DNA from 2 places in the Lysinibacillus sp. NPDC048646 genome. Region 2 is predicted to be linked to the other one. Evidence: riboswitches for the same ligand, from Rfam matches in the RefSeq annotation. Region 2 holds a riboswitch; the other holds the start of a gene.
The links. Region 2 has a riboswitch for cobalamin ahead of cobT (nicotinate-nucleotide--dimethylbenzimidazole phosphoribosyltransferase). Riboswitches for the same ligand answer to the same signal wherever they lie in the genome.
Positions count from the first base shown of each region.

Region 1 (11,433 bases), on a different contig from region 2:
GGATATCACATCTGCATCGAGCGCACTTATTGGATCGATAAAATCATTAAACTCGCAGTAGCACATATGTGTATGAATTTGTGTGTCATCCTTCACACTCGCTGTGGCAAGCTTAAAGGCATTGACTGTCCACTCCAAATAGCTACCCCAATTTTCTATACGAAGTGGTAAGCCTTCTCGCAAAGCAGGCTCATCTACTTGAATGATTGCAATACCTGCCGCTTCAAGTGCCTCCACCTCTTTTCGTAGTGCCAACGCAATTTGATAGGTCACATCTTTTCGTGAAATATCATCACGTACAAAGGACCAATTTAAGATGGTTACCGGACCCGTTAGCATTCCTTTTACATATCGATTTGTTAGACTTTGGGCATACACTGTCTCTTTTACCGTCATCGGTGTTTCCCACGCAACATCTCCGTAAATAATCGGTGGCTTGACACAGCGCGAGCCATAGGATACGACCCATGCCTTTGCCGTAAAAGCAAAGCCTGTTAACTTTTCACCGAAGTATTCCACCATATCAGTACGCTCAAATTCACCATGCACCAACACATCAATATCCAACTCTTCTTGAATAGCAATCCAACGTTTCGTTTCTTGTGTTACGAATGTTGCATACTCTTCATCTGATAACTGTTTCTTACGCCAAGCACTACGCATACGTTTGACCTCATCTGACTGTGGGAAGCTACCAATCGTTGTTGTTGGGAATAAAGGTAGCTGTAATAGTTCCTGCTGAATATGTTGGCGAGATTGAAAATCATGCTGACGTTCAAAATCCTGTGTCGACACAGCTTGTACAGCCTGTTGAATAGCTCTATTATTACGTACTGGATGATTTTTTAAAGCTTCGATTGCCTTCATACTCTCCGAAATTGTTTGATTTGTGGCATGATTTTTTTCCTGTACATATTTTGTTACTTCTGTAATTTCTACTAATTTCTCATCTGCAAAGGCAAGTGCATTTTTTAGAACGGGATCTAACTTGGTCTCGCGTGCAGTCGTAATCGGTACATGCTGTAAACTACATGAGGACTGAATCCACATATCCTTTGCATTGCTCAACTGTTCAATCGCTTTTACGGTCGTGCTCACCTGTGCTAAATTTGCACGCCAAATATCTCGACCATTAACAACGCCAGCAGCTAAAACTTTATCTTGAGGGAAGCCATATTGACGCAGTGACTCCATGTTTTTATCGTAGCCATGAACAAAGTCTAAACCAATTCCTTGGACAGGAAGTGCTACTAACTGTTCATACGCTGATAACGATTCAAAATAAGTTTGTAGCATAATATTTGCGTTAGGGACAGCTGCTGTTAATTGCGTATAGATTTCCTGAACGAGCTTCACCTCTGCCTCCTCTAATGTTGTGACAAGGGATGGCTCTTCTAACTGTATCCACTCGGCACCAGCGTCTACTAGCTCTTTGATAACCTGCGTATAAAGGGGGAGTAACGCTAAAATAAAAGCCACCTGTGTTTTTTTATCATAACCCTTTGTCAGCTTACAAAATGTATAAGGCCCAATGAGAGTTGGCTTTGCTGTAATGCCAAACGCTTCTTTTGCTTCTAAGAAATCAGCGAGAATTTTATTTTCCGTGAGCTGTAATGTTTGTCCCTCGAATTCAGGCACAATGTAATGATAGTTCGTATTAAACCATTTGGTCATTTCACAAGCAACTGCGTTGTCGTTACCACGAGCCGCACTATAATAGGTGTGTAAATCTAGCTGAGTTCCCTGCCAGTCAAAGCGCTTTGGCACTAAGCCAAACATCATCGCTGTATCAAGTATCCTATCATAATAGGTGAAATCGCCTACGCTTACGATATCTAAACCATAACGAAGTTGCTTTTCAATGCGGGCTAAGCGTATTTCTTTTAACTGCTGTAAAAAGTCCTCCTGTGAAAGCTCATTTCTCCAAAAAGTCTCTAATGCTTTTTTCCATTCGCGGTCTTCCCCGATGTACGGATAACCAATGGCTGTAGTTGTGTACGTCATGTCACTCTCTCCTTTTGTATGCAAATAAAAAAAGCCATTCTCCTATTCGGAAAATGGTTTATGGTCTGTCGAAATTAACTATAACGAAACGATACGAAATTCATTGTGAAATCGTACTATTTCTTTCGTTTCGCACAGTGCCGGTATGGTCACATCTCACCACCTATTTCCACGTAGGTTATTTGGTGTGTACTAGATATTGGCAGGTCTCCTGGCTTCTCATCAACACGCCTCACAGCCTTCCCAGTTTCCCAGTGGCATTTGTGATTTGCTCCGATTTACAGTTGCGGGACAGCGTCGGATTTACACCGACTTCCCTTTTAAGCCAAACTTTCATTTGGCACCAACTCTTACACAATATTCAATTATGCTCTAACTATAGCATATATTTTTCAGAAAAGTAGAATTATTTCAGTAATGATTGCGTTGCTAGCCATCACACTCACAATGTTTATCCGTCACTTTGATGATTCTATCCATCACATTCGCAGTTTTATCCGTCACTTTGATGATTCTATCCATCACATTCGCAGTTTTATCCGTCACTTTGATGATTCTATCCGTCACATTCTTAATTCTATCCGTCAGTTCCTAAAATTAGAAGAAAGGAGCAAGGTAAACATTTTTACTGCCATGTCGAGTAGAGATAATCGAACCAATGCAGTAACTCTCAAAAGCAGCCATCTATCATGGATGGCTGCTTCACTTTACAATTTAAATTGCTGCACTTCTTTATTTAAACTATCCGCCATCAATGCTAATTGCTCGGTATTTTTCGCGATTTCGTCCATCGTTCCAACGGTTTGATCTATGGTAGCAGTCGTTTCTTCAACACCCGCTGCCGACTCTTCCGAAATGGCCGCAATCTCATCAATGGATCGGTTGATTTGCTCAGTGGTTGTAGATATATCTTGCAAATTTCCGGTAATTCCTTGAATATTCATAAACATATTATCCACTGCAGATGCTATATTTTCAAAAGTTGCACTCGTATTCGTAATTTGCTCGGTGCCATTCTTTACCTCTTGATATCCCTTTTGAAGCGATGCTGTCACACCCACTGTTTCACTTTGAATACGCGCCACTATCGACGAAATATCCGTTACAGAAAATGACACTTGTTCTGCAAGCTTTCGAACTTCATCGGCTACAACGGCAAAGCCTTTACCCTGCTCTCCTGCTCTAGCCGCTTCGATGGCAGCATTCAATGCTAATAAATTCGTTTGATTCGCAATATTGTCAATAACTGATACTAATGTGGAAATTTCTTGCGATTGACGATTTAAATCCTCAACCTTGGTAACAGCCTCATAAATAATTTGGTCGATGGCAAACATTTGCTGGGTAGACGCATCCATCAACTGTTGACCACTTGCTGTGAGCTTTAATACTTCCTTCGAATGTCCTTGTAAATTGACACCTTGTGTATTTGCCTGTTGCACATTCACTTTAAAAGCGTCAATCATTTGAGCTAAATCACTGGCATTATGCGCTTGAGATTCTGAGCCACCCGCTAACTCTAGCATCGTCAGTGCGGTTTGCTGTGCACCCGTTTTCACTTCCAGCGAAGATTGTGCTAACTCTTCACTACTAGCAGCAACATTTTCCGAAACGACATGTATCGATCCTATTACTTCATGAAGCTTACGATTCATGGTGTTTGTAGATTGTACAAGTAAGCCAATTTCATCCTGCATTCTTTCTGGTAGAGCTGGCTGACTAATGTCCCCTTCGGCCATCTTTGATAGTTGTTCAATGACAGCTTTTATCGGATTAGCAATCATGCGCGCAGAAAAGTAAGCGGTTACAATCGCGAGTATCGTTGTCAATAAACCTATGAATACACCCAAGTGCATCGTGAATTTAGATTGAGCAATCATCTCTTCACCAAGCTTATTAATGGAATCCTCCCTTGCCAAGGCAAGCCCCTCATAGCTTTGTCGTATCTCAGCTGCTAAATTATCAATTGCATTTAGGTTTTCAATGGCAATTTCGATATTTCCTTTATCGTACTCATCAAATACTTTCGCTTGTACATAATTCCGCCACTCTCTTGCCTTTTCAACAGTAGTGGCTAAGCTTGCATCTGTCGAAAATTTATTTAAAATGGCATTATTTTCTTCTGCTATTTTTATATAATCTTCAAATTCCTTTTTATACTGCTGATCACCAGTTAAGACATAGCTTTTGGCAGCAGTTGTTCTGACACTAATCGTTGAGGCAAGCTTTTCATTTGCTGTTAGTAGCTGTAATTCTTTATGCACTATATTTTCACTCGCAGTAATGACTCGTTTGTTTGCAAAATAGCTGTAGGTGTTAAAACATGCTATAAAAAATACGACAATAAAAAATCCGCTTAAAATTTTCGCTCTGATTGTCTTGAACCTAAGTTTCCGCAACATACTATTAGCCCCCTTTTTAGTGAAAAAATACAAATTACGAGCAATTGTTCGTGTAAATCACCTACTTTTTTCGTTATTATTTGTAATATTATCCATTAAATCAACCTAAATATATCATACATTCCCTATAAATCCCATGACTCGAATTATGTATTTAATTGGTGTTTCTTATCAAAATATTTCACAGAAAACATGCTTTTATTAGTAATTTATAAATAAGAAAGTTATTTTTATATCATTCCTTAAAATTATTTTGATATTTTTATTTCTTGTGCATAAGCTATTGATTGATGAGAGATTTGTCGCGACTTTCTATTCTAAATCATCCAGATATAAAGCTACAGCAATCAGCACATCTGAGTTTAATGTTTACAGATCATCAAGTATCACTAACAACATTGACACCAATTTCTGCAAATAATACAGTAACTGAAATATTTGTAATCAAACTGTAAATTCCAACGACAAAGCCTTTTGTACCAAGCTTTAAAGCTTTTACAGGCAGTCCGTGGAAACATTTACCTAGAAGAACTTACACTTTTTCATGCTACGATTATTCCAATCACTAGCCAACAGAATTATTCCAATCGCTAGTATCTAGGAGGTAACACATCGCATGAAAAAACAATTTTTAACCACTACATTAGCACTAACATTAGGTTTTAGCTCATTGGGCATGGTTCAAGGTACCATTCATCCAATTGAAGTAGAGGCTGCCACTACAAATGCACAGAATAACGCTCAAGCCGTTGCGACGAAAGCGGACCAACTCATTCAAACAGGAAAAAGCTTAATAGGTAAGGCAACATACAGCAATACAGTATACAAGCCTACATCTCCTTACAAATTTTCTTGTGCTTCATTTTTAATGTACATTTTCGAGAAGAACGGTGTAGATCTTGGGACTTATAATGAAAATTATATGATACAGCAAGGGACATATGTTGCGAAAAATCAATTACAAAAAGGGGATTTACTATTCTTTAAAAGTAAAAAAACCGGCACAGACCCTGATCATGTAGGCATGTATATTGGTGACAATAAAATGATTCATATGGCTGATAGCCAGCAAAATATCGTGATTTCTGATTTAAATAGCAAGCCATATTATACAGATAATTATGTATCTGCGCGAAGAGTCTTACCTACTTTGCTTTCAGCTAATCCAGCAACGAAGGGCGATAAAATTGTTGAAAACGCCTTAACTTATAAAAACAAAGTCACAATGAGCACAACAAATAACGAATCATCGCTACGCTTTACGGCACCAGGGTTTGTAGATTTTGTCTATCGAAAAAGTGGCGTGAACCTTGGTAAAACAACTTTAAAGGAACAAATGAATATTGGAACAACTGTTTCACGTGCCAATTTAAAGAAAGGCGATTTAGTATTCTTTAATAGTGTCAAGGGCTCTCAAACCCCTTCACTTGTAGGCATCTACGCTGGGGATCATCGTATCATCATTCCAAATTCTGATGGTGTTATGACAAGAGTGTTATTCGTCGACTACTACAATGAGCATTATATTACAGCAAAACGTGTTTTTTCAGATAACTCAACACCGACTACCGACGCACCGTCAGCTTCTGCTGATAAAATCATCGCTACTGCTTCGAGTATGACTGGAAAAGCAAAATTTGGCTACACGTATAATGAAAACTCACTGACATTTACAAGTGCAGGGTTTACCTATTATGTCTTTAAACAACATGGGATTGATTTAAAGGATAAACTAGCGAGCAAACAGGCATTAGTGGGTAAAAGCGTACAAAAAGCACAGCTGCAAAAAGGAGATCTTCTTTTCTTCTCCACGAATAATGGTGGACAGCAAATTACACAAACAGGGATTTATATTGGTGACAATCAATTTATTAGTATGACCGCTAATAATATAGTGAAACAAAACCTAAATTCTACTTGGGCGCAACAAAACTACGTTTCGGCTCGCCGCGTTCTCTAGTATAAAGTAAGAAGGGTCTATGTCATATATCAATTGCTGGAATTAGATAGAAATATACCGGCAATGGCTTTCATCATACTTTTTCATCTTCCGCTTCACTTTTGATACAGAAAGGGGGTGTCTCAAATGACTTTGAGGCACCCCCTTTCCCTACCTTATTATATATCTTTTAAGTTATTCGCAAATTCAATCATGGATCTACTAGACATCGGACCCTTTATCAGCACAATGGTTTCGGGGTCCAGTTTTGGCTTGAGCACATCTAAAACCCCTGTAACATCTTTAAAAATATGAACCTCTGCACTTGTGCCATCTTTCAGCGCTTGTTTCGCTATATCTTCTGCCCTTTTTCCAATTGTAATCAGCGTTTGAATATTTCTTTTGGCCACCATCGAGCCAATCTCACGATGATACTTTTCTTCGAAGTTCCCCAACCGCTTAATATCACCGAGTACAAGGATTACTTTTTTCCCTTTTCCAATCGTATCTAAAACCTTCAAAGCTGCTTCAACTGATGTTGGGTTATTTGTCCACGTATCATCTACAATGGTACATTCACCAATCCCCGTTGAAAACTCTAGATGTCTTGCCATCGGCTTATACGTCCTTAAACGAGCAATGGCATGATTTATGGTCATGCCCATTTCTTTTACAGCTGCTATGGCAGCTAGCGCATTGTACACTTGGTGTTCACCGTACCCAGGAACAAATACATTAAACTTTTCATCTGACACTTGCAGTACAAATCTCATGCCATTTTTCGTAAATTGTATTTTAGACGCTCTGTAATTTGCCTGTTCCTGTATTCCTAGGGTGATAATCTTGCCTTTAAACGTATGCAAAGGGACCTTTTTTGTATTTTCATCATCACCATTGATGATTAAAGTCCCGCCTTTTGTTATACCTTCTACGATTTCTGATTTCGCCTTAATATAACCTTCTAAGTTTTTACAGCCATCTAAATGATGCACACCGATATTTGTAATAATGCCAATCGTAGGCTGGTAAATCATGCATTGATGTTTAATATTACCTGTATTTCCTAATCCCAACTCAAATACAGCTGCTTCTGTTGTCTCATCGATGCCAGTCAAATAGGGTAAAGATTGACGTGGCTCATTTTTACTACTCACAGATGCCTGCACATGCCAATCCTTACTTGCAATATGTTTGATCATTTCTTTCGTCGTTGTTTTCCCACATGTCCCGGTTAAAGCAACGACAGGTATTTGAAAAAGATTTCTGTAATATTCGATAAACTTCCAGTATGCCTGCACATTACTTTTTACTTGGATAACAGTCGTATTGGTAAGTGCGTTTTTCAGCTCAGTTGAAGACTTATCTGAAATGACAAGAGAAGGTCCCTTATTGTCTATTTCATTCCAGTTGACTGCATCGTTTCTATTAACAAAGATAAGTGTATTACTATGCGTCAAATCATGCCGGTTATAGTAAATGGCATGTTTAACAAGCCAATCCTCAGAACCGTTCAATAATTCGCCTTGCAGTAAAGTCCTTATCTCCTTCACACGTATATTTTGCAAGTTAACTCCGCCCCCTCTCATTATAGTATGAAATGTGATTTCTGGACGATTGGGTAGTGAATAAGCAATTCATCCATATTACGAACATTGACTAGCATATTATCCAATACTTTATCTTCTATCCGGAGCGCTTCTTTCCAGTAGAATAAAATACAATAATATCGACTACTCACTTGTGCACTGTTTTTATCACGATGTTATCGTAGATCTCTCATCACGAGCGCATGCTATTCAGCGGGCAATGATGGCTTTATCTTTAAATCTGCTGCCAATTGGAACATTTGCTTACTGTACATATCTCCTTTTACGAGCACAATGGTATTTTCGTCCACAATTTTTTGTAATAACTTATATGCGAACATACCATTCCTAAATGTATAAACGGGTGCATTAAAACCTAAATCAACGGCATGATCTGCCATAATACGTGCATGCTCCCCTATCGTAATGAGTACATCAACGCCTATGCGATGGATTAGCTCACCTGCTTGCTCGTGAATAATATATCCCCAAGATCCTAGATCCGTAATCGTCCCAATCACCGCTATCTTTTTCTTACCCTCACCAAGCGAATTTAATACCTTCAATGCGGCTTCTAAAGAAGTGGTCGTAATACTCCAAGTATCGTCCAATAATATCGAGTGATTAATGCCTTCAAATCTTTGTAGTTGCTTATTCAATTGCCGGAATGTATACAATTGGACGGCCGCTGCTGCAATTGGCACACCCAGCTCACAAACAGCTGCAATAGCTGCTAGTGCATTATATACTTGATGCTCACCAAATCCAGGGACAAATATTTCATGGTTCGACATTTTATGATGAACAGTAAATTGCATACCATTTTGACCGTAGCGAATATTACTTGCTCTAAAATCACAGGATGCATCCTTACCAATTCTAATAATGCGGCCTCGGAATCTCGACAAATCAATTTTTTGGGTGTTGATATCCTCAGCATTCAGAATTAATGAACCGGTGGGGTCAATAATATCCACCATTTCACCTTTAGCTTGTATATAGCCCTCTAAAGTTTTACAGTAATTTAAATGATGAGCACCTATATTGGTAATAATCCCGATTTTCGGCTTGAAATACTTCCCTGCATTCGTGACATCCCCCGGAGAACCAACAGCTGTTTCAAAAACGGCTGCCTCCGTATCCTCGTCAATGCTTAGTAAATACTGCAAAGAGGCTGTTCTGGAATTGCTACTTAGCGTAGTCGCCGTCACTTTTTTTCCAGCAGAAAGAATATGTTTTATCATCTCCTTTGTCGTTGTTTTTCCAGAAGTACCCGTAATAGCTATTACGGGGATATCAAATTGGCTACGGTAAAAATGTACAAACTTCCAGTAGGCCTCATCAGTATTCGCTACTTTAATAATGATTACATGTTTAGGAATCTCATTTTGACTATAGGACCAATCCGTAACAAGCACTAGAGGAGAAAGTGGTTCAAGACTTTTCCAGTTTACAATACGTTTATTTGTAAAAAGGGCTGTATTTGATTTTTTTACTTGTTTTAGTCGATATGCGCCGTAGTGGATAAGCACTTCATCCGACCCTTGCACTAATTTACCTGCAATAATCGCTGTTAAATTTTTCACCGGAAGAGGCTTCATATCTGTTCACACTCCTTTCTTTTCTAGTATATGTACGTCGACAAAAGTTGCTTGGATGTAGACATGATACCTAACTAGAAGAAAACTATTCGTGAGCATATATATAAAATGTATATTAAGAATCCAAGTACCAATCGAAGGAGTGATATAACTGAAAGCAATTGTATTTATCGGTACAAATAAATCCGGGTCAAGTCGTGAAGCCATAAGAGCAGCGGAGAAATTGGGTTACTTGACTGTACTTTTCACAAATAATGAAAAGCAATTACAGCAGAGAAAAGCCTATCCAGATATTCATAAAATGATTTTTATCGACACTTCAGATATCGAAGAAATGAAAGATAAAATTTACGATTTATCCAAAACGGGGTTAGAAATTATAACGATTGTTAGTTTTGTAGACCCTTTTGTCCATATTGCTTCTATCTTATGTGATGAATTTTGTCACAACTATACGTCATCTGAGGCCATTGAAATGATGGAAGATAAAGAGAAAACCAGGAATTTCTTAAAGGATCAGCCCTATTCTCCGGAGTTTTTTCTAGTAAAACCGCATGAACCATTTACTAAAAAAATGGTATATCCACTGATCGTGAAATCGCCAAAATCTACCGGCTCTAAAGACGTACTGTTAGCGGCAGATCAAAGCCAACTCCATAAACACCTGCGTTTTCTCCAAAGCAAAAATCCTGGTGAAACGATTATGCTAGAAGAATATATTGACGGACCACAATATTTAGTAGAGGCCTTTGTTTATAAACAGCAAGCTCATATTATCGGTATTATTGAACAAGAGATTACGCAAGGTAAACGTTTTATCATTACCGGTTATGGGGTACTGGCAGAGGTTCCGAAGAACATTCAAACTGGTATTGAGGAAGTGCTCCATTCCATCGTCAAGGCATTTAACATTGAAAATGGTGCACTGCATTTAGAGCTTCGTTTAACAAAAAAAGGTTGGAAACTTATTGAAATCAATCCTAGAATTTCAGGCGGAGCTATGAATAATATGCTTCTCGCTGCATTCGGATTTAGTTTAGTGGAAGAAACACTTAAACTATTTTTAGGGGAACAACCTAATGTCGAACCAAGGCACAGAAAATTCATCTTTACAAAGTACGTTATTGTAGAGAGTAGAGGCGTTTTAGAGAGAGTGATTGGAAAAACACGAGCAACTAACTCAAAAGGCGTAGTGGAAGTCTATGTGAAGCCTAAAAAAGGAACAATTCTAACCCCTCCATTATCTATGGGCCATCGCTATGCATATGTCATTGCAGAAGGCACCACATTAGTTGAAGCTAAAAGAAACGCTACTAGCGCTGCGAAAGAAATCAAGTTTCTCCTAAAAGCGCTATAATTACGAAAGTAGGCGAAATCCTACTACTTTCGTAAAATTTCTATAGGTGCCCTCATTGGGCAACCTTTCCAGTATTCTAAAAATACCTTTTAAACAATAACTGAACCTAGCACGAACAAAAAATTCACTGAACTTTTGCCAAAACAAATAGCCCGAATAATTGCCACGATCAAGCGGGCAGTTACTCGGGTTTTTGCATTTATGCTTTATATGTCTGATCTAAAAATTTAACCGTCTCAAACATATTCGTTTTACTTGCACCCTTTACTAAAATAGTGTCGTGCGGTTTGACGATTTTTACTAATAGTGCATGTAAAGCTTCCTTGTTCGTAAAATGATAAATATTTGATAGATTCATCCCTTTTGCCTTTGCTGCTGCCCCTATTTCTTCTGTCCGAAATCCATAGGTTATTAAAATCTCTATTTCTTGTTCACAAATGTACTCGCCCACTTTACGATATTCTTCCTCTCGTAAATCCCCTAATTCTCGCATCTGGCCAATGATCGCAACTTTTCGGTTCTTCGCTATGTTGGTGAGTACATC
Region 1 is NZ_JBNNLZ010000002.1:182,895-194,327, reverse strand. It holds gene metE (5-methyltetrahydropteroyltriglutamate--homocysteine S-methyltransferase) at 1-2,004, opposite strand, end outside; cobalamin riboswitch at 2,189-2,367, opposite strand; gene ACQKII_RS03185 (hypothetical protein) at 2,434-2,571, opposite strand; gene ACQKII_RS03180 (methyl-accepting chemotaxis protein) at 2,712-4,406, opposite strand; gene ACQKII_RS03175 (C40 family peptidase) at 5,023-6,366, shown strand; gene ACQKII_RS03170 (UDP-N-acetylmuramoyl-tripeptide--D-alanyl-D-alanine ligase) at 6,525-7,910, opposite strand; gene ACQKII_RS03165 (Mur ligase family protein) at 8,138-9,532, opposite strand; gene ACQKII_RS03160 (ATP-grasp domain-containing protein) at 9,684-10,889, shown strand; gene ACQKII_RS03155 (YheC/YheD family protein) at 11,089-11,433, opposite strand, start outside.
Region 1: another riboswitch for cobalamin. It lies ahead of metE (5-methyltetrahydropteroyltriglutamate--homocysteine S-methyltransferase); the one in region 2 lies ahead of cobT (nicotinate-nucleotide--dimethylbenzimidazole phosphoribosyltransferase).

Region 2 (11,433 bases):
GGCTCTGTCTTAGCTGTCATTGCAGCCGTTTTAACAGAAAGTGGTCATGAAGCAAGCGAAGTTCACGCTATTGGGATTACGAATCAGCGGGAAACAACCGTTATTTGGGATAAACATACGGGGCAGCCTGTCTACAATGCGATTGTATGGCAATCTCGGCAAACGCAGGACATTGTCCATGAATTGAAGAAACAGGATCTTGAGGATTTATTTCAGCAAAAAACAGGTCTGCGTCTCGATGCCTATTTCTCAGCAACGAAAATTAAATGGATTTTAGATAATGTGGAAGGCGCACGTGACAAGGCAGAAAATGGCGATTTATTATTTGGTACGATTGATTCGTGGATTGTTTGGCGATTATCAAAGGGAAAGGCGCATATTACGGATTATTCGAATGCAGCACGTACATTACTTTACAATATTCATGAACTAAAATGGGATGATCAGCTTTGTGAAATTTTGGATATTCCGATGACGATGTTGCCGGAAGTGAAGAATTCATCAGAGGTCTATACGACGACTGCACCAAGTATCTTTTTTGGCGAGAAAATACCGATTGCTGGTATTGCAGGGGATCAGCAAGCCGCACTTTTTGGGCAAACTTGCTTTGATAAAGGAATGGCTAAAAATACGTATGGTACAGGGTGTTTTATGTTATTAAATACAGGACAGCAGGCCGTACATTCTAAAAATGGCTTGCTCACAACGATTGCTTGGGGCATAGACGGCAAGGTGACATATGCGCTAGAGGGTAGCGTTTTTGTAGCAGGCTCAGCGATCCAGTGGTTACGGGATGGACTGCGGATGATTCGTACTGCGGCGGATTCTGAAAAGTATGCAAAAAAGGTAGAAGACACGGATGGTGTATATGTTGTACCTGCATTTGTTGGCTTGGGAACACCGTACTGGGATACGGATGCGCGTGGGGCGATTTTTGGTTTAACGCGTGGCACATCGAAAGAGCATTTTATCCGCGCAACACTTGAATCTTTGGCGTACCAAACAAAGGATGTGCTGGATGCGATGGAGGAAGCAGCTGGGACACCGATTGAGGTACTCCGTGTTGATGGAGGAGCAGTAAATAACAGCCTGTTAATGCAGTTCCAAAGTGATATTTTGCAGTTAAAGGTGGAGTTGGCAAAACTCAATGAGTCAACAGCGCTTGGTGCAGCCTATTTAGCGGGGCTTGCCACTAATTTTTGGCAGAGTAAAGAAACCTTATCCACACTGTGGGTTAATGGAAAAAACTATCATCCAAAGATGGAAGCGGAGCAAGGTCAGGCTTTATATACCGGTTGGCAAAAAGCAGTAGAAGCTACACGTATATTTAAATCATAGCTAATGGGGGAAAAGAGTATGTTTTCATTTGAGCATCGACCTAAAATCATGCATTATTTAGAGCAGTATAGCTTTGATGTATTAGTGATTGGAGGGGGCATTACGGGAGCAGGAATTGCGCTTGATGCCGCCTCAAGAGGATTGTCAGTCGCACTGATTGAGATGCAGGATTTTGCGGCTGGTACGTCAAGTCGTTCGACAAAACTTATTCATGGAGGCCTTCGATATTTAAAACAGTTTGACGTAAGTGTTGTAGCAGAGGTAGGACGTGAACGTGAAATTGTCTATGACAATGCTGTTCATGTCACGATGCCTGAAAAAATGTTGCTTCCTTTATATAAGAAGGGCTCGCTTGGACCATTTACAACATCATTGGCGTTGAAAGTATATGATCGACTAGCAGGTGTGAAAAAGCATGAACGTCGAACGATGCTGAGCGCACAAGAAACTGCAGCACTCGAGCCTCTTTTGAATAGTGACGAGCTTGTTGGTGGAGGCTATTATGTGGAATATCGCACAGATGATGCCCGCCTCACAATTGAAGTACTGAAAAAAGCAGTTGAATACGGGGCGCTTTGTTTAAATTATGCTGAAATGACAGGGTTTTTATATAACAAGAAAAAGCTAGTTGGCGCAAAAGTTAAGAATCATATTACGGGTGAAACAGTGGAAGTCCATGCAGCACAAATTGTCAACGCGGCTGGTCCCTGGGTGGACGAAGTTCGTCAAAAGGATAAAACGATGGACAAGAAACAATTACGCCTGACAAAAGGTGTACATATTGTCCTTGACCAAAAGTATTTTCCGTTGCAACAAGCTGTGTATTTTGATATTCCAGATGGTCGTATGGCGTTTGCGATACCGCGTGATGGTAAGACCTATATTGGCACAACTGATACAGTATATGAAGGTGATCCCGTACATCCTGTGGCGACGCAAGCAGACGTTGATTATTTAATAGCCGCTGCAAAAAATATATTTCCAACAGCAAATATAGCACGTGAGACGGTAGAGTCATCGTGGGCAGGTGTACGACCTCTTATTTTCGAAAAAGGAAAAGATCCTTCAGAAATTTCACGTAAAGATGAAATTTGGACAGCTCCAAGTGGTTTGATGACCATTGCGGGTGGTAAGCTAACAGGCTATCGTCAAATGGCTGAAACCGTCGTCGATAAAATTGTCAAAATGCATAAATTTAAGCATGCTAGTCCATGTATGACACGTGAACTTTCGCTTTCTGGCGCAAAGGGCATAAATGCCATTAATTTCCCTGATTATACTACCTATAAAGCAAGAGAGGGCGTTCAGTACGGTTTAAATTATGATGAAGCAAAACAACTTGTGCAAAAATATGGCACGAATGTCGATGCTTTATTTGAACAGGTGAAATATTTGCATGAACATGGGAGCACAATGCCACTCGCGCTAAATGCGATGCTATTATATGGCATGAAGGAGGAGATGATATATACGCCAAGTGATTTCTTTATCCGTCGTACGGGCTTATTATACTTTGATATTCATGCAGTTAAACGTTATAAGCAGCAGGTTATTCAAGTGATGCAACAACGTTTTCACTATACAGAAGCACAAAAAGACACATATGTTGCTCAGCTAGAACAAGCAATCCTTGATGCGACAAATTTTGCTGAGGAAGGAGTATAGAAAATGGAACGCTATATTCAAATGTCAGATGGACATTTTGTGTTTACGCGAACAATGGCACCAACAATTTCCTGTATTGGTCATATTCATATTTTGCATGGTATGGCAGAACATAGCGGTCGTTATGTGAAACTTGCGGGGGAGCTATGTGCTGCGGGCTATGCGGTAACCATGCATGATCACCGAGGACATGGGGAAACAGCAGGATATAACGGCAAATTGGGCTATTTTGCCGAGCACAATGGTTTTGAGCGTGTCGTGGAGGATGTCCATGAAATTGTCATGACTATGCATGCGCAGTTTACAGATGTTCCGTTTATCTTATTTGGTCATAGTATGGGGTCTTTTATTACAAGAAGATATATTCAATTGCATAGTGATCAGGTTGATAATGTTATTCTATGTGGGACAGGCAGTGTTTCAACATTGCATATGGCGGGTCATTTCTTTGCCCGTACATTGGCGATGCAACATGGCAAAGATACGGAGAGCCCATTGTTAAATAAGCTGAGTTTCGGTAGCTTTAATAAACAGTTTCCAAATCCGAAAACGGCTTATGATTGGTTATGTTCGGTAGAGCAAGAAGTGCAGAAATATATCGATGATCCATATTGTGGATTTATGCCGACGAATCAATTTTTCGTTGATTTAACGGCAGGTTTTATGTTGCTGAATCGAAAAAAAGAGATTGAAAAAATAAAGAAAAACTTACCGATCTTATTGATAAGTGGAAGCAAGGATCCAGTCGGTGATCACGGACAAGGTGTATACACAGTCGCTGAGCAGTTTGCAGCTGCCGGTGTACAAGATGTAACAGTCTACTTGTTTGAAGATAAGCGACATGAGATTTTGAACGAGGACAATCAACAAGCGGTTTATCAAGTTTTATTACGGTGGTTGGGAAAATATGATACAAGATAAATTACAGCAGGCAGAGGTCGTAGCGATTGTGGGACCCACGGCTTCTGGCAAAACGGCACTCAGTATTGAAATTGCAAAAAAGTATAATGGCGAAATCATTAACGGCGATTCAATGCAAGTATATGAAGGTTTAGATATTGGTACGGCGAAAATTACTGAGGAAGAGATGGAGGGTGTGCCACATCATTTACTTAGTTTCAAAGAGCCAACAGAATCCTTCTCGGTTGCCGATTATCAGAAATTAGTGCGAGCTAAAATTGCTGATATTCAAGGATGTGGAAAGCTGCCGATTTTAGTAGGAGGCTCGGGATTATATGTGCAAGCAGTACTCTATGATTTTCAATTTACAGAGGAGCAGGTCGATGAAGCGGCACGTGAAGCCTATTACGCTGAGCTTGCAAAGTTAGGTCCAGAGGCAATGCATGCAAAGCTTGCTATGCGTGACCCGAAAACAGCTGAGACAATACATCCAAACAATACGCGTCGTGTCATTCGGGCATTAGAGATGATTGAGCTTAGTGGGGTCTCGAAGGCATCCGCAGCACAAAACCGTGGGGAAATTCCGCTTTATCATCATTTGATTTTAGGGCTTGGCCAAAATATGTCGCGTGAAGAGCTCTACGACCGCATTAACCTTCGTGTCGATGTAATGATGGAAAAGGGCCTCTTAGCAGAAGTGAAGGGCTTATGGCAACAAAATATTCGAGGTGTCCAGTCGATTCAGGCGATCGGTTACAAGGAGTTATATGATTATTTAGATAGTAAATGCACACTTGAAGAGGCAATCGAGCGTTTAAAGCAAAATTCACGACGTTATGCGAAAAGACAGTTAACCTATTTCCGAAATAAAATGGATGTGCAATTTGTCGAAAAAGACTGGCGTATTTAATAATTTCAAAAAATTACTAATTGCTTAATTGGTAGAACATGCTACTATAGGAATGAAGAGGTAGAAAGAGATTAGGGGAGGCGCATTTGATGAAATCAATTAATTTGCAAGATACGTTCTTAAACCATCTACGTAAAAACAGTGTTTTTGTAACTGTGTTTCTTTTAAATGGATTCCAGTTAAAAGGGACTGTAAAATCCTATGATAATTTTACTGTGTTATTAGTAGACGCTGACAACAAACAGCATCTTATATACAAACACGCGATTTCTACATTCGTTCCAGCAAAGCAAGTAGATTTTTCAGAGACAGAAGAATAAGAGGCTATATGAACAGTTAGTGTGTGACACTAGCTGTTTTTTTTTGTTCACGCTATAATAGTACAAGAGTTTAGACATATTGGAGGATTATACACATGAAAACAATGGAAACAACCGAAATATTAGAATTACTGGATACAAACGAAGATTTATACATTATCGATGTTCGTGAAGATGATGAAGTTGCACAAGGTATGATCCCGGGCGCACAACACATCGCACTTGGCACAATTCCAGATCGCCTAGAAGAATTGGATGCATCAAAACCGTATATCGTGGTTTGTAAAGCTGGCGGACGCTCTGCAAATGCCTGTGCATTTCTAGAAGATCGAGGCTTTGATGTAACAAACCTTGAAGGCGGTATGCTTGCTTACGATGGCGAGTTAGAATTTAAATAATTGTTGAGTAAAACCCTCGTTTATACGAGGGTACTGAAAAAGTTTAGCCATGGCGGAAACGATTAATCGTTTCTGCCATGGCTTTTACTTCGACGCCGTTGATTGCCGTTTTGGCGGACGCTTTCCTGGGGGCGAACCTTGAGCCTCCTCGTCGCTAATGCACCTTGGGGGTCTCAAGCTGTTCGCTAGTCCCCCCAAGGAGTCGTCGCCTGCACGCCAATCAACTAATTTTATCGTTTTTCTAAGTTTTTCATTCTTAAAGTTGGCTGCATCATTTCTAAAATGTGTAACCCCTTTATATCCCAAACAAGTAGCCCCATACACTGTCAAGTAGACATTCATAATTGGGTGCATACACTGCTTATTTTGTTTTTGACTTATATCAGACGCGTTCTCACGGTAGTTTAATTATCTTGACTTCACTGTTTTGTGTTCCTACATCGATTATTTTAGTATATTGACACAAAAAACACTTTGTCGTAGATTTAAAGGAGTTACATAAAAGTATTAGGTGCCCATTGCGGGAGAATAGGGAATAAAGTGAAAAACTTTAGCGGTCCCACCACTGTAAAAGGGAGTTTCATAGAGAATGCCACTAGCATGGTGCTGGGAAGGTTCTATGAAATGTTGAAATTGAGCCAGGAGACCTGCCTAATTGACTTCGGTTTATATAGACGATGGAAAAGTCTGTAGTTTATTTGTTATGGAATAAACTACAGGCTTTTTGTTTTTTCTTTATTCTTATTTTCAAAGTAATAGGCCAAAAAGGAAAGGGGAAATTTTCATGCATTTATTACAACAAACAATTCAAAACATTCAAGGTGCTGACAACAAGATGATGGAGGAAGCGAGGGAACGAATAGACGCCCTTAGCAAGCCCCCTGGAAGTTTAGGTAAACTTGAATCTCTAGCCGTGCAACTATCTGGTATAACAGGACAATTATTTCCCAATATTGATAACAAAGCCATTATTGTCTGTGCGGCAGATCATGGTGTTTGTGATGAAGGGGTGACATCAAACCCACAAAATGTGACGGTCTTTCAAACATTAAATTTTCCAAAAGGGTTAACAGGAGTTTGTGCTATCGCTAAAATTACAAATGCAAAAATTGTAACGGTAGACGTTGGTGTAAAGGAGGATATTCCGTTTGATGCGGGTGTCATCCTAAAAAAAATTAAATATGGCACGGATAATATGGCAAAAGGTCCTGCCATGTCAAGGGAAGAAGCTATTCAATCAATTGAAGTAGGCATTGAAGTAGCGACAGGAGAAATAAAAAATGGGGCCAATGTACTCGGGACAGGTGAAATGGGGATTGGCAATACAACGCCAAGTGCTGCGATATTATCGGTTCTTCATGCGTGTAATCCGCTTGAAGTGACAGGATTCGGTGCAGGCATTGGACCTGGGGGAATTGAACATAAAGTAGAGGTCATTCAAAAAGCCATTGCCTTAAACAAACCAAATCGCCAAGATGCGATTGATATTCTTGCAAAAGTTGGTGGTTTAGAAATAGGCGCTATGGCGGGTGTCGTACTTGCTGCCGCTGCTAATCGCAAGCCTGTGGTCATTGATGGTTTTATATCTACCATTGCTGCACTTCTTGCATACGAACTCGAACCAAAAGTTAAAGACTATATCATTCCTTCTCATACCTCTGAAGAACCAGGTGCAAAAATTGCCGCCGATTTGCTCGGAGTTGAACCGATGCTGCATATGAATATGCGATTGGGAGAAGGCTCTGGTGCAGCTTTAGCCTTTCCTATTTTGGACGCAGCTTGCTCCATGATGAAAAACATGGCTACATTAGAAGAATCGATGAAGCTGTTGGAAAAGTAACCAGATCTATGAATTTTCGATTAAAGAAAAACAATTAGTTCTTTTCAAAGTAGTTACCGTATTTTCAATAAGTATAGATTTACTTAGAATACTTGGTGACAGTAATCGTTGTAGCATGTTATTTTTTTAAGAAATAGGGGAAAACAAGCCCAAGTAACAGAATAGCTATTTGGGCTTGTTGGTATTTAGCATTGAAAGTAATTTGGCTAAGCTCGATTCAACTTTCGCAACGGCAAACGCCATTTCTTCATATAAGAGAGAATGCGTAATGCTGTTATGACACCGAATAATACATATAAAAAGATATCTCCTGAAAATAGTTCTAGCCCTACGATAAGTCCTGCTATTGCTGCCCATACCCCATAGATTTCATCGCGGAGTACGAGTGGTTTGCGTCTAGCTAATACATCACGAACAATCCCACCACCTGAACCTGTTAAGACAGCGGCCACAATGACTGCACTAATTGGCATGTTGAGTTTGACAGCATAAAGTGCGCCTTGAATGGCAAATGCCGATAAGCCAATGGCATCCGTGAAATTGCCCCAGCGATGCCAATGCTGGATAAGATGATGTGGAAATATAAAAAATATCGTAATCGCCGCTATGGCAATTTGAAACATCATATCCTGGCCCCACAGTGTTGTCACGGGCAACCCAATCAGTAAATTTCGAATGGCACCGCCACCAAATGCAGTTACAATGCCAAGTATATATACACCGAATAAATCGTATTCTTCCTCCATCGCAATTATTGCCCCGGAAATGGCGAAGGCAATTGTCCCAATGGTGCTAAATACTTCCCAAGCCACAACTTTCACTCCTTATACGAGAATAATTTGTAATAAGTCCGCCCCTTAGCTTAGCGCATCTTGTAAATAGAAACAATAGCAAGTTTTGCAGGCTTGCGCACAAATTGATAAGATAAGACAGGAACATATGTGAAACGGAGACGAAAACAATGACTTTTACAAGTAATTTAACAGAACAAACGCTAGCTTTCGCGGCTAAAATAGAAGAAAAGGTACGTCCTTATCATGCAAAAGTAGAGGACATGGCGTTTTACAATCAACAAAAGGTGCTTGCGGCATTCAGAAAGCATCAGGTAAGTGATTATCATCTGCACCCTTCCAATGGCTATGGTTACGATGATGAAGGTCGTGACAATCTTGAACGTGTCTATGCAGAGGTATTTGGAGCACAAGCAGCTATAGTGCGTCCGCAAATTATTTCGGGTACGCATGCCATCACGCTTAGTTTATTCGGTGTGTTACGTCCTGGTGATGAGTTGCTTTATATTTCGGGTCAACCATATGATACATTGCAATCGATTGTTGATGGGGGAGACAAGGATACTGGCTCGCTGAAGGATTATAAAATACGCTATCGTCATGTGGATTTAATCGACAACCACACGATTGATTGGGAAGGTGTAGTAGCAGCCATTACACCGAACACCAAAATGATTGCAATTCAGCGTTCTAAGGGCTATGCCACACGACCATCATTTACGATTGCACAAATTGCAGAAATGTGTGCAAAGGTTCGTCAACTTGCACCAGATGCAGTTATTTTTGTGGATAATTGCTATGGTGAATTTGTCGAGGCACACGAGCCGACTGAGGTCGGTGCTGATCTAATGGCAGGCTCGCTGATTAAAAATCCAGGTGGTGGCTTAGCCAAAATCGGTGGTTATATTGCCGGCCGTGCCGATTTAGTAGAAAAATGCGCCTATCGTATGACGTCACCGGGTATTGGTGCTGAAGCTGGTGCCACATTAAATACATTAGGTGATTTCTATCAAGGTTTTTTCCTTGCGCCTCACGTAGTTTCACAAGCGTTAAAAGGTGCCATTTTCACAGCAGGGATGTTGGCGGAAGCAGGCATGACGACGTCACCTAGTTATGATGCTGTGCGAACGGATTTAATTCAATCGGTATCATTCCAAACGGCGGAGCAGATGATTGCTTTTTGTCGAGAAATTCAAGCGAATTCTCCGATTAATGCGCATTATGCCCCAGAACCAGCGTATATGCCTGGGTACGAGGATGATGTTATTATGGCGGCAGGAACATTTATTCAAGGTTCGAGTATTGAGCTAACAGCGGATGGTCCGATTCGTCCACCTTATACAGCGTTCATTCAAGGTGGATTAACGTATGAGCACGTGAAATTGGCCATTTGTAGCGCAGTGCAATCCATCTCAAAATAGGGAAACAATAATTAATTCAAGCATTTTTTTCTATCGTTTTTTACAATTTTTTATCACTTCAAAAAAAATCTGAAAAATGATGTTAGGAAACCTTACATCTTTATTGACAGTGAAAAATTTTCGTTATATGATTAGCGGGTATTGGAGGGGACTTAAATGAGTCGTGAAATTAGACGAACTATGCCGCTATTATCCATGAGTATCGTGATGCAATTGACCGAGCTTTCGGCACGCCAAATTCGTTATTATGAAGAACACCATTTAATCGAGCCGCACCGAACAGAAGGCAATCGTCGTATGTTTTCATTAAATGATGTCGACACACTGCTAGAAGTAAAGGATTACTTGGAGCAGGGCATGAATATGGCGAAAATTAAAAAAATATTCGCTAAAAAGCTTGATCCTGTTGCAGCAGAAGAACCAGATTTAAGCGACAAAGAATTGCGTCGAATTATGCGCGAAGAAGTGCGTCAAGCACAGCGCATGCAAAAATCATCCATCAGACGTGGGGATTTATCTCGATTCTATTAAAATTGAGCAATCGTAAGCTTTTTGAGCGGACCGTTTATTGTTTCATGAATAGGGTAGGGTAATAATATAAGCTAGACAATTTATAGGAGTGTGGAAAACTGTGGGTAAATACACAAAAGAGGACATTAAGCGTCTAATCGAAGAAAAAAATGTAAGCTTTATTCGTTTACAATTTACGGATATTCTTGGCACAATCAAAAACGTTGAAATTCCTGTAAGCCAACTAGACAAAGCACTAGATAACAAAATGATGTTCGATGGCTCATCAATTGAAGGCTTCGTACGTATCGAAGAATCAGATATGTACTTATTTCCTGATTTAGGTTCTTTCGTAGTATTCCCTTGGACTTCTGAAAAAGGGAAAGTAGCACGTTTCATCTGTGACGTGTACACTGCAAAAGGCGAACCATTTGCTGGTGACCCACGTAACAACTTAAAACGAATCCTGAAAAAAATGGAAAACTTAGGCTTCACAAGCTTCAACTTAGGACCTGAGCCAGAATTTTTCTTATTCAAATTAGATGCAAAAGGTGAACCAACATTAGAAGTTAATGACCACGGTGGTTACTTCGACTTAGCACCAACTGATTTAGGTGAAAATTGCCGTCGTGACATCGTATTAGAACTAGAAGAAATGGGCTTTGAAATCGAAGCGTCTCACCATGAAGTAGCGCCTGGACAACACGAAATTGACTTCAAATATGCTGATGCAATCACTGCTTGTGATAACATCCAAACATTCAAATTAGTTGTGAAAACAATTGCACGCAAACATGGCTTACATGCTACATTCATGCCAAAACCATTATTCGGTGAAGCAGGCTCTGGTATGCATTTCAACGTATCTTTATTTAAAGGTAAAGAAAATGCATTCTTCGATAAATCAACAGAACTAGGTCTTTCTGAAACAGCTATGCAATTCATGGCAGGAGTTCTTGCGCATGTTCAAGGTTTCACAGCAGTAACAAACCCAACAGTTAACTCTTATAAACGACTTGTTCCTGGTTATGAAGCGCCATGTTACGTAGCATGGTCAGCGCAAAACCGATCACCACTTATCCGTATTCCATCTGCACGCGGTCTTTCAACTCGTGTAGAAGTACGTTCAGTGGACCCAGCAGCAAACCCATATTTAGCAATGGCTGTTATTTTAGAAGCGGGCCTAGAAGGAATCCGCCAACAATTAACACCACCAGCTGCCATCAACCGTAACATCTATGTAATGAGTGAAGAAGAACGTAAGGCAAATGGTATTGAAAATTTACCACCAGCACTGGATGACGCTTTAGCATTACTAGCAAAAGACAAAATTGCTCAAG
Region 2 is NZ_JBNNLZ010000020.1:66,082-77,514, forward strand. It holds gene glpK (glycerol kinase GlpK) at 1-1,338, shown strand, start outside; gene ACQKII_RS18455 (glycerol-3-phosphate dehydrogenase/oxidase) at 1,357-3,003, shown strand; gene ACQKII_RS18460 (alpha/beta fold hydrolase) at 3,007-3,924, shown strand; gene miaA (tRNA (adenosine(37)-N6)-dimethylallyltransferase MiaA) at 3,911-4,813, shown strand; gene hfq (RNA chaperone Hfq) at 4,903-5,133, shown strand; gene ACQKII_RS18475 (rhodanese-like domain-containing protein) at 5,229-5,531, shown strand; cobalamin riboswitch at 6,024-6,200, shown strand; gene cobT (nicotinate-nucleotide--dimethylbenzimidazole phosphoribosyltransferase) at 6,316-7,371, shown strand; gene ACQKII_RS18485 (trimeric intracellular cation channel family protein) at 7,578-8,183, opposite strand; gene ACQKII_RS18490 (aminotransferase class I/II-fold pyridoxal phosphate-dependent enzyme) at 8,333-9,583, shown strand; gene ACQKII_RS18495 (MerR family transcriptional regulator) at 9,740-10,114, shown strand; gene glnA (type I glutamate--ammonia ligase) at 10,215-11,433, shown strand, end outside.